DNA from 4 places in the Aneurinibacillus sp. XH2 genome. Region 3 is predicted to be linked to each of the others. Evidence: riboswitches for the same ligand, from Rfam matches in the RefSeq annotation. Region 3 holds a riboswitch; each other region holds the start of a gene.

Region 1 (3,747 bases), 1.2 Mb from region 3:
ATCGTGCCAACGACCACCGCTCCGCCAAACTTCTTCAATAAAGGCGCTACTTCAGCGAAACGTTCTTCACCGTCTTCCAGATTGATAGAGTTAATAATTGCTTTTCCCTGGGAATACTTCAGCGCCAAAGCGACAACTTTAGGGTCTGTGGAATCGATCATGAGCGGAACCTTAACTTTACGTACAACAAATTTCAAAAAAGCCTCCATATCGGCCGCTTCATCGCGATCCGGATCGGCCAGACAGATATCAATAACATGCGCGCCCCGCTTTACCTGTGCACGAGCAATTTCTGAAGCTTCTTCATACTTCCCTTCTTTGATCAAATCGCGAAATTTCTTCGAGCCGATTACATTCGTCCGTTCTCCCACAAAAAGCGGGCGATTGTCCTGTTCCAGATATACAGGTTCAATGCCGGAAACCGCGTGCGTGCTTAGTCCCTGCGGTCTGCGCGGTTGATAATCTTTGAGCGCTTCCGCGATGGCACGAATATGATCAGGCGTCGTGCCACAACAGCCACCCGCCACGTTAATCCAACCTTGCTCGGCGAATCCGGCCAATTTGGTCGCCAACGCCTGCGGGGACTCGTGGTAATGCCCGTTCTCGTCCGGAAGGCCAGCATTTGGATAACAGCTGACCGCGCAATTCGCCATGGCGGATAACGTTCGAATATGATCACGCATAAATTCCGGGCCTGTCGCGCAATTCAATCCAATAGACACGGGTTGCAAATGCTCTAAAGAAATATAAAAAGCCTCAATATTCTGACCAGCAAGCGTAGTACCCATCGGCTCAATTGTGCCTGAAATCATAATAGGGAGCTTACGTCCCGCCGCTTCGAACGCCCGCTGTACGCCAATACCGCCCGCTTTTACATTCAACGTATCTTGAACCGTCTCCAGCAGTAGCACATCCACCCCGCCTTCAATCAAAGCCAGCGCCTGCTCATAGTATGCTTCCACCAGTTCTTCAAAGGTTACACCGCCGGTAACGGATAAGGTTTTAGTGGTCGGCCCGATCGAGCCGGCGGCATAACGAGGCCATTCCAGCGTAGAGTATTTATCTGCCGCCTCCCGTGCCAGCCGAGCTGCTGCCAGGTTAATTTCCCGGGCACAGTGCTGTAAATCGTACTCCGCAAGCACAATGGATGTGGCGCCAAATGTGTTGGTCTCAATGATGTCCGCTCCTGCTTCCAAATAAGTTTCGTGAATGTTACGAATCACGTCCGGGCGCGTTAGGTTCAGTATTTCATTGCATCCTTCATACTGCTCACCGCCAAAGTCTTCCGGCCCGAGCCCCGCCTGTTGCAGCATCGTGCCCATCGCTCCATCAATAATCAAAATTTTTTTCTGAAGTTGATTTTCAAGTGCCGGTTTCGTTTTTACTGCTGTCACTCCGCTCATCATCATCGTCCCCTTTTCTGACACAAATTCGCTCACGTACAAAATAAAAAAGACCTCCTGAAAGAAGGGAGGTCTCTGCATCTTCATCAAAACGCGAAATCCTTATCTTTCAGGAAACGAATCCTGCTGGAATTGGCACCGTGTATATAATATACCGGTTGCCGGGCGTCATTGGGCCAGTCCCTCAGCCTACTCTGGATAAGAATCGTTTTTATTTTCACTTTTCTAACTAACTTTTAACTAATTATTAATCAATATCTGAAAAGAGTCAATAGAAATTTTTATACATCTCGTGATTTCTTTCATAACGTACGTGTAATCACAATATTAGTATGGGTTTTTAGATCAATTTCATACGGAGCCTTTACTACCGTACCATCACGTTCTTGCACAATCCGAACGATTGGTCTATGCACAGCATTCGGATGAACATGAGATACGACCCCAATTTGTCCTGTATTCAATACGACGGTAGACGCTATAGGATAGGCGGCAATATGTTTTACGAACAATTTCACCAATTCTAGGTCAAACAGGGTATTTCCGGAAGCAAACAAGTATTCCAGCGCTTCATTAGGTGTATAATGCTGACGATGTGAGCGATGGGAAGTAAGCGCATCATACACATCGGCTATACCGACAATTTGCGCGTATTCATGAATTTGATCTTTCTCCAGTTTGCGCGGATAACCGGACCCGTTATACCGTTCATGATGTTGCAGCGCACAATGAGCGGAAAGAAGGGACATATCGTACTGGTAACGCAAAATATTAAATCCGTCTTCTGTATGGTTTTCAATATACGCCCGCTCTTCCTCAGTTAGCATCGTCTTCTTATTCCACAGATCCTTCGGTAACATAATCATACCTATGTCGAACAGCAACGCTCCCACGCCAAGATCCATGAGCTGCTCCCGATTGTACCCTTTGGCCAACCCAATAATTCCAGCCAGTACCGCCACATTGACCGAATGATGAAACAGGTAACCACCCAGCGAATGAAGATTTACAAGATTTACCATAATATCCTTTCTTCCGCTTAAATCTCCTAGTATGTTGCCAAAAACATTCCGGAATACCTTGCCCATATCTGGCATCGCTATCCGTCCTGTTACCTTTGGTTGATCCATAAGCCCTGTCATCATTTTGTATACAGTCTCCACCGCTTTTTTGCGCGTCGTATCACTGAGCACATCCTCCGGTACAATATCGTCCGTATGCTCATCTTCAATATATACCGTATCTATGCCTAGCGCTTTTAACCGGTCAATGTAACGTTGGCTTAATTCAAGTCCGGCGGCCAACAACACCTGTCCTGCTTCCGATAAAATTGTCTTTGCAATTTTATCCCCCGGTTTTACAGAACGAATATGCACTTTTTTCACGAACAAACCCTACTTTCTTAATTTTCATAGGTATTTATGCTTATTTTTGTTCTGATTAAATTTTATCACAGGAAAATGGTTTTAAGATAATAGATTTATGAAAACGCATAAATTTTTTTGAGCTTGATGATATTCGTTCTATACGCTCTTCCTGGAAGAAAGCAACGACGAGCAAGCCGCAAATTCTTCCTACAAACAGCTAAAAAAAGAAGGAAAAAGCATTCGTTTTTTCCTGCTTTTTCCTTCACCCGATTGTTTATCATCTTTTTCTACTTTCTCTTAATATCTCACTACATTGACTGACGCTTATGTCTATTGCTTTCATGTCAGAGTTATAACTCATAGCTATGTGGTTTTCTATTTATCCACCCTCATATTACTCTGTGATGATTGCAGTAAATCTTTAACCGCTCCTACACTTCCCATAAGGCCGGTAGCCTCATATGGAATAAACACTTTATTGTCGCTTTCAGCCAATTTTTCTAAGGCTTCAATATAGCGTAGCGCAATCACGCTATCGTCGGCCTTCACTTCTTTCAAAGCAGAGAACACTTCATAAATTTGCTTTTTCTGGGCTGCAGCAACCAATTCAATCGCTTTCGCTTCCCCTTCTGCACGGCGAATGCGGGATTCCATTTCCCCTTCTGCTTCAAGGATTTGTTTTTGCTTATTTCCTTCCGCGTTCTTGATGGCGGATTCGCGATCCCCTTCCGCTTTCAGGATTTTTGCCCGTTTCTCACGTTCTGCTGTCATTTCTTGCTTCATCGCTTCTTCAATATCGTGAGGAGGAATAATTTCTTTCATTTCTACGCGCTCGACTTTTACTCCCCAGTTATTCGTTGCTTCATCCATTTTGATTTGCAGCGCTGCATTAATTTTATCCCGGGAGTTTAGCGTCTCATCAAGGTTCATATTTCCGATCTCATTACGCAGCGCAGTCACTGCAAGGTTAGCAATTC
Region 2 (3,747 bases), 1.7 Mb from region 3:
TTTTTATTTTTGGTTAGTACCGCCCCAACGTGACGGCGCGGACATGTGGCCCGGGTCGCGGCCATATACGCTAAATCCATAAAATATTCATCCCATGTCTTCCGTGGGCTCATATCTTTCCCTCTCTTCTGTTTCTTTCTCTTTACTATTCTAACCTGCGAAAAAGAATACCGGAAAGAAAAAAGGGAGAGAAAGTCTTCTTCCTCACCCCTTCTAAAACTTATTACTATTCTGCTTCCGTCAAACTACGATTATGCATTCACCAGTTGGCTGGCTTTAAGCGCCTGCTCAATGTCGGCAATAATATCATCTACCGCTTCAATACCGATAGAGAGACGAATCATATCCGGCGTAACACCCGCACTGCGCTGTTGTTCTTCCGTTAGCTGCTGATGCGTCGTACTTGCAGGGTGGATAACAAGCGTTTTGGCATCGCCAACATTCGCCAAGTGGGAAAGAAGCTTCAGGCTGTTAATAAAGCGTTTGCCTTCTTCCAGCCCACCTTTAATGCCGAACGTGAAAATGGAACCCGGTCCTTTTGGCAAATACTTCTTTGCGCGCTCATAATAAGGACTGCTCTCAAGCCCTGCATAATTCACCCAGGAAACAAGTTCGTTTTCTTGCAAATATTCCGCTACTTTTTTTGTATTTTCCACATGACGCTCCATGCGTAAATGAAGCGTCTCCAACCCTTGCAGGAATAACCAAGAGTTGAACGGAGATATCGCTGCCCCAAAGTCGCGCAGCAATTGTACGCGCGCTTTGATAATGTAGGCAAGATTGCCGACTGCTTCCGTGTATACTACACCGTGATAGCTCGGATCTGGCTCAGTTAACCCTGGGAACTTGCCATTGTTCCAGTCAAAGTTACCGGAGTCGACAATCACGCCTCCAATTGAGGTACCATGACCACCGATAAACTTTGTAGCAGAATGAACAACAATGTCAGCGCCAAATTCAATCGGACGGCAAAGATACGGAGTGGCAAACGTGTTATCTACAATAAATGGAATTCCGTTCTCATGCGCGATGCCCGCTAATGTTTCCAAATCAACTATATCTGCGCGTGGATTTCCGATCGTTTCCGCATAAAGCGCTTTTGTCTTGTGCGTGATCGCGGCACGAATAGCATCCTTATCTTCCGGATCAAAGAATTTCACCGTTATGCCGAACTTCGGAAACGTATGCGCGAACAGGTTGTATGTTCCGCCATATAGATTGCTGGAAGCGATAATTTCATCCCCCGCATGCGCGATGTTTAAAATAGAGAACGTAATTGCCGCCTGACCGGAAGCGACCGCAAGCGCACCCACACCGCCTTCAAGTTCCGCAATCCGCTTCTCAAACGTATCCTGCGTCGGGTTCATAATGCGCGTATAAATGTTACCGAATTCTTTCAATGCGAACAAATTGGCTGCATGCTCCGTGTCTTTAAATACATAAGAAGTTGTTTGATAAATTGGCACCGCGCGCGAAAGCGTCGTCGGGTCCACTTCCTGTCCTCCGTGCAAGCATACCGTCTCGAAATTGAATTTGCGTTCTTCTGCCATTCTCTTTTTCCTCCCTGTCATCATTCTTTGTTTTCGGCGATGCCAACCAAAAGAAAAATCCTCTTCTTTGGAAGAAGAGGATTCTACGCAGGTATGTATCATCGCTCTCATCTTCCAAAGCATGCTGCTTTGCTGGAATTAGCACCTTGCACATACGTGCCGGTTGCCGGGCTTCATCGGGCCAGTCCCTCCGCCGCTCTTGATAAGAGATGTCTTATATAAAATTTTCTCGCTTGAGCTGATTCTGGTTTTATTATAGCCTTACTATTCCTACCTGTCAACTTAATTTGAAGATTTTTATTGTACAGAAATTTTGGCGCGCATTTTCTCCAATGTTTTCGGACCAATTCCTGCTACCTTTGTTAAATCCTCTACCGTTCTGAACAGGCCATTTTCTTCCCTGTATTGAATAATAGCTGCTGCTTTTCCAGGCCCAATACCAGGAATGGTTTGTAGTTGCTCTAATGTAGCTGTATTAATATTAATTTTCTCCTCCTGCCCGGGTGCGCCCGGCGCAGAAGCTGTTCCTGCTGATGCCAGACCCGTTGTACCGATTAGAGCCTCTTCTCCTTTTATCGGAATATATAAGAGCATGCCGTCAACAAGCCGCTGCGCTCCGTTGACTTGCTTTGCATCCGCTTCCGGAAGCAATCCGCCCGCCATCCCGATGGCCTGATACACACGTGCCTCAGCCGGTAACGTATATACCCCTGGCTTCGCTACCGCGCCCTTCACATCAACGACGACAGTCGCCTGAACGGATGGCGCAGGAGAGCGCGCGCTTTCCTCTTTTTCTATGGGATCTCCCGTTTGATCGTTCTCCCCGGCAGTGAAAACGGAGGAGCCCGTAACCGCTTGTTGCTCAGAAAACGGAAGCGTTTTTGCTTCTGTTTCCTCCTGAGTGTAATTATAAAAATAAATACTACTGCCCAAAATAAAAAGACATATACTAATACTGATCCATTTTTTCTTTTCTACAAACCAGCTTTTCACCGCATCTCTCTCCCTTACTTGTAGTTTTCTAACTTTTTGCCTATACTTTTTATATAAACATTCAGAAAATCGCCACTTAAAAAAGGAGGATTGCAAACAATGGGTGTTCATCACGCAATTTCAGCCCACTCCGCAAGGCAAGCTGAGTATATTACGCTCTACCGCAAACTGGATGCGGTGCGGGAAATGTGGATTGAAAAAGCGGTAGAGCAATGCAAGAACGGAGAAAAAATCAGCGTGGAAGAGATTAATAACATCACACAACAAATTAATCAACTTGCGCAACGTTACCATCTTCCGCCGCGCAAACTTGTGACGGAAGAAATGGTACAAAATATTTGTAAATAATTACCACATCTCTATCTTAGCATAATTAGAAAAATATGTGTACTAAATCTTTCTTTCCCCTCATACTTATTAAATAATTATAATCGCCGGGGGGATTTAGATGCATATCGGCTTTATCGGAACGGGAAGTATGGGAACAATCCTCATTGAAGCCTTTATCGAATCTGGTGCTGTTCTGCCCGCCCAAATCTCTGTTGCCAATCGGACACCGGAAAAACTACATGCGCTCACGGCAAAACACCCGGACATCAAGGCTAGCACTAACATAAATGTGGCCCAAAAAGCAGACATTCTATTTCTGTGCACCAAGCCCCTGGAATATCGGACGGTACTCGACGAAATTGGCGAACATTTGACGCCCGATAAACTTGTTCTATCTATCACAAGTTCCGTCGGTGTGCAACAATTAGAAGCATATATTCCTTGCAAAGTGGCCCGTGTCATTCCCAGTATTACGAATACAGCGCTCAGCGGTGCTTCACTCATTACGTTCGGTGCCCGTTTAACCCAGACTGATCGTACCTTGCTGCTCACACTTCTTTCTGCCATCAGTACGCCTATAGAGATTGAAGAATCGCAAACACGAATTTCCTCGGATATTGTAAGCTGCGGCCCAGCTTTTTTTAGCTTTCTAATGCAACGCTTTATTGACAGCGCGGTCGATCATGCATCCATTACGGAGGAGCAGGCTACAAGATTAATGACCGAGATGATTATCGGGCTTGGCCGCCTGCTTGAAGACGGACGTTTTTCGCTGCCGACACTTCAGGCCAAAGTTTGCGTGCCAGGTGGAGTAACCGGCATCGGCTTGCACGTGCTTGATGAAGAAACACAGGATGTGTTTAAACATTTAATT
Region 3 (3,747 bases):
CTTGACGTTTCGCTACTATAGGCAACAAGTTATTTCTCATTGCTTCCTGATTATACGCGAATTGTTCGTATGAAGGCTCCAATCCTTTTTCATCCGGTAGAAACCAAAGCTGCAAAAAATTAACCTCTTCCGTATCGGACGGATTGAACTCAGCGTGCATAATCCCCGTCCCGGCGGTCATGCGCTGAATTTCTCCCGGCACAAGCACCGCTGAATTACCAGTGCTATCCTGATGTTTCAATTGTCCTCTCAGCACAATAGAGACAATCTCCATTTCCCTGTGCGGATGAGCACCAAAGCCCGTACCCGGTTGTACGATATCATCATTAAACACCCGAAGCGGGCCAAACTGTAAATTATTTGGATCATAATACTCAGCAAACGAAAAACTGAAATTACTTTGCAGCCAACCATGATTTGTGGAATAACGCGAAGCTGCTGGATAAATAGTAATCATATCCAACCTCCTGATAAGTTATTAACTTACTTTATAAAAGTATATTACAATAAATAAAAAAGTCAATCATCTTTTCCCTGTTTCCTTTATTATGAGCCTATTCTTTCTCAAATCATTTTCTATGTAAAAAAACAGCCGAAACATCTATCGGCTGTCCTTCCTTATCCCGGTTTGCCCTTATGGAAATGACTTCTCCCCGGTAAACATGCGCTGCGCTTCCCAGCCAGGAACTGCACTTTTTCATCCCATCAAACACTGCCGTTCAATTGCATCACCGACCGGTCTCTCTTCGCCACACGGCTTGTTTATTAAATGCACGCCGTATTGCCGCACATGATGCTCTTTGCCGTTGGGCACAGCCCGTATCGTTACCCATACCCCGAAAGATTTTCCATCTTTGTGTATCAATGTCCTATATGTACAAAACAGTTTCTTTTGATTGTACATACAAAACATCCAAAATGATATATACTCAAGAAACATAATTGGAACTGGAAACACTACATTGCAAAGCCTGCTCCAGATCTTGAATCAAATCGTCCGGCTCTTCCAGACCGACCGATAGGCGCAATAACGTATCCGTAATTCCCATTTTCTTTCGATCCGCTTCCGGAATACTGGCATGCGACATCCGAGCCAGATACGTCAAAATACTTTCGACAGCGCCGAGACTTACGGCAAGAGCCGGAAGAGTGACATTCCGCAAAAATCGCTCTACCTGTTCTACATTATGCAACATAAAAGAGAGCACGCCGCCAAAGCCCGCTGCCTGTTTAGCGGCCAGCTCATGCCCCGGATGTTCGGGAAGACCGGGATAATATACCCGCTTTACCGCGGGATGGTTTTGCAGCCAAACCGCTATTTTATGCGCGCTTTTCTGATGTTGGTCAAGCCGCACTTTCAACGTCTTCAATCCCCGTAGCAACAACCAGGAATCTTGCGGGCCGAGAATGGCACCGAACGCGTTCTGAATAAATCCGATTTCTTCAGCGATTTCTTTTTTGCCCGCTACCACCACCCCCCCCTACAACATCGCTATGTCCTCCGATATATTTGGTGGCGCTATGAATCACAATGTCGGCTCCCAGCCGCAAAGGCCGCTGTAAATAAGGCGTCATAAACGTATTATCGACAATGGTTAGCAACCCGTATTGTTTGGCCAGCCGGCATACGGCTTCAATATCTGTAATATTCATCTGCGGATTGGACGGACTCTCCAAAAATATCGCACGTGTCGCCGGCGTAATCGCGCTTTCAATCGCACCGATATCCGTTGTATTTACGAACTTTGACTGTATGCCGAAACGAGGGAACAGTTTTGTAATCGCCCGGTACGTGCCGCCGTAAATGTCATCAGAAAGCAAAATCTCATCCCCGCTCTTTAACAAACAAAAAACAGAGGAAATGGCGGCCATCCCGGAAGCAAAAGCGAAGCCCTTCGCTCCTTTTTCCAACACGGCTATCGCTTCTTCCAGCGCTGTCCGGGTTGAATTGGCTGTGCGGGAATAATCATATCCGGTACTGACACCCAGCTCTGGATGCTGGAAAGTCGCGCTCTGGTAAATCGGTGTACTGATTGCACCAGTCGCGCGGTCTCTTTCTAACCCAGAACGAACAAGAAGTGTTTCAATGTTCATGTTCTTCCTCCGTTTCATTTCGTTTCATAAACATCAAAGATAAAAAATAAAACACTCTTCGATGGAGAGTGTTTATATACAGCAAACTTTCCCCTCTCATCGTTTAGAACAGTCGTTCCACAGGCATTAGCACCGTTCAAACATTGCGTTTGATGGTTGCCGGGTTTCATCGGGCCAGTCCCTCCACCTCTCTTGATAAGAGCGATATATTCAGTTTGTGTGCATCGTACGAACCAAATTGCAGGGCAAAATAAAAACCCCTTTATCCTGAGTAAGGTATAAAGGAGCTGATTGCTCATCCTTTTCCTTATCTCTCAGGATATGTGTATCCTGCTGGAATTGGCACCTTCCTTCCCTCGAATAGGGTCATTGGGGTTGCCGGGCTTCACTGGGCCAGTCCCTCCGCCTCTCTTGATAAGAAAATCAATATATAAATTATTTATTCTATAATAATTACGTTTATGAAAACTGTCAATAAATTTAAAAAATCTCTAAACAAAAACCGTGCAACCACTTCCTGAATAGGCTAAAACATAGGAAAAAATCGAAAGGGATTGGTATGCTATGGATTCATATAACTTCCCCGTTTATATACAAACAATGTCCATTCTTGCCCCAAATGTCACCATTTATTATCCTCGGGTAGAAGGACTGAAAAATAAGGCTGTACAAGAAAAAATAAACGTTATCATTTTGCATCAAGTTTATGCCTTAATCCAAGAACAAGGGTATTATCAAAATCCAACAACGATCGAAATGCTCGGCCATTATGAGATCAAATCCAATGAAAGAGATATCCTTAGCCTAACCCTAGAGAATTATGCCTATATCTTGCACCACGCACATGGACTCACCATTTTAAAATCATTAACTATAAATATTCAAACAGGTAAACTCTATCAATTGAAGGATTTATTTCAACAAGGAAGTGATTACATAAAAAGACTGTCCAATATTATTCAATTCCAGATTAAAAAACGAAACATCCCATTGTTAGGCGAATTTAAAGGGATTCGGCCAGATCAAGATTTTTATATAGCAGATAAAGCATTGGTTATTTATTTTCAACTGTATGAAATTACCCCTTACTATGTCGGCTTTCCCATGTTTCCCATATCTGTATACGACTTGGAAGATATCATCAATGAAAATGGGCCTTTAGGAAAAATGGCTCAAGCATAACATTACATCTGTTGCCGTATAAAACGCAAGATTATATCCGAAAACGTCATAAAACTGGATACATGCTGTTCAAACACCGCTTTGAAATATGAAAGACCCTTCAATTATCGAAAGGTCTTTCATATTTCAAATGCGTGACGCGGATATTCAAATACTTTGCCAATCGTTGTATACTGAATACCTACCAATCGGCTGCTCGTCTGCAGAGGAAGGATGCTTCCAATTAGCAATTTGTAGTTAAATGACTATAAATTGCGACACCCTTACACTGATTATTCAAACTTCCAACAACATAGACTCAAGCTTCCATGCTGATATTCCCGATGCAGCAAATCCGCTTTTCTTCCGTCATCCGCCGCCCCCATGGCGAGCAACAGCGGAATAAAGTGCTCGTTGCGTGGCACAGCTTCCCTGCCATACGGCGCTTCCGTCTCATACCTAAACAGCGAATCCGTATCCCACATCTCTATT
Region 4 (3,747 bases), 1.1 Mb from region 3:
GTTCAGGAATTGGTACCGTTGAAACAAGGCGGGATTTTAAAGCTGACGATCGAAGAGTATTTCTCCCCGAAACTTCGGAAGATCAACGGGCACGGCATTACGCCGGATATTATCGTAGAAAACCCGAATGAGCAGGTTATCAAGGCGATTTCGTATTTGCATGGTTCCACTGCTCTTGTTCTACATTCGAACGGGACTGCTTCGGTGGCTGGTATTCCTGCGGGCGAAAGCGTTGCGAAAAAAATCGATGGCAAATGGTTTATCGCGCTTCGCCCGTTTGCCCAATTGTATGGTTGCCAAGTTTATTGGGATGCGTCCCAGGAAATAGCGACCATGCGCTGTGGTGAAACTGTGCGCAAATATCCGAGCAAAAATAATGCATATGTACGCAACGAAAAAGGTGTCCTCTGGCTTTCGCTTGAAAAATTGGACAGCGACTTTCCGTCCATCCTTGTCGAAACGAGAGGGGATAATCTGTTCGTTTATGTAAAGTAAAGCATGGATTCACAACAAAATTCCTTCCCGGGCGTATATACAATTAGATAACCATTTATACCGTAATTGGGAGGATGGAAAAGCCGGGGAGAGATGCCCGGCTTCTTCCCTTAGATCAGTATACGCAGGGAGGAATGTACATGAAAAAATGGGGATATGGATTGGCAGGTGCCGCGTTGGCCTTGGTGATCGGGGCGGTGTCCACCGGTTTGGCAGCTACGCCTGAGCCCGGCTCCGATGCAGATCCGGTTGTAACGAAGAGCTATGTGGAGAAAGTAAAGCAGGAGATTTTGAATGTGGTGAAATCCCAGCCCGGCAAACCGGCAAGCGACACGCAGACACCGGCTGCGGCGAAGCTGATCGTGGAAAAAGTTCCGGCAGGAAAGACGATTATTGGCTATGCGGGCACGGAATTTATTGTTCGGACCGGAAAAGTGGTCGCTCATACGCCGCCGGGCGAAGGGTATGGTCTCCCGGATTTGACCGCAGGCACGAACATTACGCAGGGCGAGCCGGTACCAGCCAATCACCATTTGTTGTTGCCGCGCGATGACGGCCGTGGCCTCAAAGTTGTAAAAGGCCCGGCGGACATTATGATCCGCGGTGAATATGTAGTTCGGTAGCACGGTCGAACGAACAACCAAGTATTTTTCTTTATTGACATCCAAACCTAAATAAGATATGCTCATTGAGAACGGAAGACCCTTGTATCCCGAGCAGGCGGAGGGACTGGCCCGATGAAGCCCGGCAACCACATCGCGCAACGAGCTAGCGCGGACAAGTGTTCCCGGCGCGATGAACGGTGCTAACCAGCAGAACAGGTATGGATACATACTTGATTCTGGAAGATAAAGGGCAAAGAATGAGTAAAAAGATGACCCTTTTCCAGGATAAAATAATGGAAAAGGTTTTTTACTGCTTTGCGACAACGTTTGGGAAGGGAGTACCGTATCTTAACCAAGACCATCTATATATTCATGGTTTATAAGGAGGTACGTGAACATGGCGCTGAAAAAAGGCCGTCATCTCTTCACATCGGAATCGGTAACGGAGGGCCATCCGGACAAAATTTGCGACCAGATTTCCGATGCCATTCTTGATGCGATTCTTGAAAAAGATCCAAACGCTCGTGTAGCGGCGGAAACATCCGTAACAACAGGCATGGTGCTTGTAGCGGGCGAGATTACGACAAGCTGCTATGTAGATATTCCGAAAGTGGTTCGTGAAACGATTCGTGAAATCGGATATACTCGCGCGAAATTCGGTTTTGACGCTGACACTTGCGCGGTTCTAACTTCTATTGACGAACAATCTCCTGATATTGCGCAGGGGGTTGACCAGGCGCTCGAAGCGCGCGAAGGACAGATGACAGATGAGCAAATTGAAGCGATTGGTGCTGGCGACCAGGGCTTAATGTTTGGATTCGCTTGCAACGAAACGGCAGAATTGATGCCGCTTCCGATTTCTCTTGCTCATAAACTGTCCCGTCGTTTGACGGAAGTCCGCAAAGATGGAACGTTGAGCTACCTGCGTCCGGATGGCAAAACGCAGGTAACGATTGAATATGAAGGAAACAAACCAGTACGTGTGGACACGATCGTTATTTCTACGCAGCACGATCCGTCCATAACGCTTGAGCAAATCCAGAAGGATCTGAAAGAACATGTGATTAAGCCGGTTGTTCCGGCCGAGTTCCTCGATGAGCAAACGAAGTATTTTATCAATCCAACAGGTCGCTTCGTTATCGGTGGACCGCAGGGTGACGCTGGATTGACCGGACGCAAGATTATCGTGGACACATATGGTGGATATGCTCGTCATGGTGGCGGCGCTTTCTCCGGTAAAGACCCGACCAAAGTGGATCGCTCCGGTGCGTATGCGGCGCGCTATGTAGCGAAAAACATTGTGGCCGCGGGGTTGGCGGAGAAGTGTGAAGTGCAAGTAGCTTATGCGATTGGGGTGGCGCAGCCTGTATCCATTAATGTAGATACATTCGGGACAGGCAAGGTGGATGAAGAAATTCTTGTTCAGCTTGTGCGCAAACATTTTGATCTTCGTCCAGCAGGCATTATCAAACAGCTTGACTTGCGTCGACCGATCTACCGTCAAACTGCCGCGTATGGACATTTTGGTCGCAATGACCTAAATGTTCCATGGGAAAGAACGGATAAGGCAGAAATTCTTAAGAAAGAAGCTTCTGAACTTTCCGCTCGCTAATAAAAATAAGACTAAAGACCCAACACATCAATAGTGTGTGGGTCTTGTTTTGTTTATGTGGGATGAATGATACAATAGGAAAAGAGTTTTTGTTCTTCTTGCCTATAAAGGAAGTCAACCAGTAGGGAAGAGAAGCGTAGAAGGTAACAATTCGAATGGTACTTATTGGCTAATGATAGAGAGGGGATGTACGTGACCGAGGCGAACATTGATTTTCAACTGCTTGATGAGGTCATGAATAAGACGATTTCGTCGGTGGAAGAAAGTAGGGAAAAGATTTTTGATATCGCGGAAAACGCGCATAAAGAAAGCAATTATATCAGCCTCGAACTGGAAGCCCTAAAAAGAGAAATCGAATGGGTCATTAGCCAGACGGATGAACTTGAACTGCAGGCGAGAAAGGCGCGCCAGAAGCTGGCTAGTATTAGCCGTAGTTTCCACCAATATAGTGAGGCGGAAATACGCGAAGCGTATGAGCAAGCCAGCCAGATGCAGATTAAGCTGTCGCTCTCAAGGGATAAGGAGCTCCATCTCAGGCAGCGGCGGGACGAGCTGGAGCGGCGCCACCGCAGCATTTTAAGCACCATAGAGAAATCGGAAAACTTGATTGCGCAGATGGGAATTGTGCTAAACTACCTGCAGGGCAACTTAAGGAAAGTGGGGATTGCGCTGGAGTCAGCCCAGAATCAGCAGCTGCTGGGAATTCAGATCATTCAGGCCCAGGAAGAAGAACGGAAGCGAGTGGCGCGCGATATTCACGACGGTCCGGCGCAATCGATGGCCAATGTTACCTTGCGGAGCGAAATCGTTGAGAGAATGCTTAATCAAAATCGGATTGACGAAGCTAAGGTAGAGCTTAGGTTATTAAAAGAACTTACAAGGGCAAGCCTTATGGATGTAAGAAAGATTATTTTTGATCTGCGTCCGATGGCACTCGATGATCTAGGACTTGTGCCGACGCTTCGTAAATACCTTGAGGAATATGAGAAGCGGCATGGGATCGAGACGAAGCTTACGTTGCTTACCCCGGAATGC

The links. A riboswitch is a leader RNA that binds a small molecule or an ion and turns the genes downstream of it on or off. The one in region 3 is predicted to bind S-adenosylmethionine.
Region 1: linked by a shared signal. The riboswitch ahead of metH (methionine synthase) and the one ahead of ACH33_RS14900 (trans-sulfuration enzyme family protein) in region 3 are both predicted to bind S-adenosylmethionine.
Region 2: linked by a shared signal. The riboswitch ahead of ACH33_RS05210 (homocysteine synthase) and the one ahead of ACH33_RS14900 (trans-sulfuration enzyme family protein) in region 3 are both predicted to bind S-adenosylmethionine.
Region 4: linked by a shared signal. The riboswitch ahead of metK (methionine adenosyltransferase) and the one ahead of ACH33_RS14900 (trans-sulfuration enzyme family protein) in region 3 are both predicted to bind S-adenosylmethionine.

Annotation. Positions count from the first base shown of each region.
Region 1 covers NZ_CP014140.1:549,242-552,988, reverse strand. The annotation lists gene metH (methionine synthase) at 1-1,403, opposite strand, end outside; SAM riboswitch class I at 1,503-1,608, opposite strand; gene ACH33_RS02675 (cyclic di-GMP phosphodiesterase) at 1,706-2,788, opposite strand; gene ACH33_RS02670 (SPFH domain-containing protein) at 3,146-3,747, opposite strand, start outside.
Region 2 covers NZ_CP014140.1:1,070,285-1,074,031, reverse strand. The annotation lists gene ACH33_RS05215 (deoxycytidylate deaminase) at 1-113, opposite strand, end outside; gene ACH33_RS05210 (homocysteine synthase) at 252-1,550, opposite strand; SAM riboswitch class I at 1,655-1,759, opposite strand; gene ACH33_RS05205 (helix-hairpin-helix domain-containing protein) at 1,848-2,543, opposite strand; gene ACH33_RS05200 (DUF2533 family protein) at 2,643-2,891, shown strand; gene comER (late competence protein ComER) at 2,992-3,747, shown strand, end outside.
Region 3 covers NZ_CP014140.1:3,002,480-3,006,226, forward strand. The annotation lists gene ACH33_RS14890 (pirin family protein) at 1-457, opposite strand, end outside; gene ACH33_RS14895 (hypothetical protein) at 698-865, opposite strand; partial or broken gene ACH33_RS14900 (trans-sulfuration enzyme family protein) at 930-2,094, opposite strand; SAM riboswitch class I at 2,188-2,296, opposite strand; SAM riboswitch class I at 2,399-2,515, opposite strand; gene ACH33_RS14905 (DUF3298 and DUF4163 domain-containing protein) at 2,659-3,276, shown strand; gene ACH33_RS14910 (DODA-type extradiol aromatic ring-opening family dioxygenase) at 3,549-3,747, opposite strand, start outside.
Region 4 covers NZ_CP014140.1:392,415-396,161, forward strand. The annotation lists gene ACH33_RS01910 (S41 family peptidase) at 1-495, shown strand, start outside; gene ACH33_RS01915 (hypothetical protein) at 636-1,118, shown strand; SAM riboswitch class I at 1,200-1,350, shown strand; gene metK (methionine adenosyltransferase) at 1,504-2,712, shown strand; gene ACH33_RS01925 (sensor histidine kinase) at 2,878-3,747, shown strand, end outside.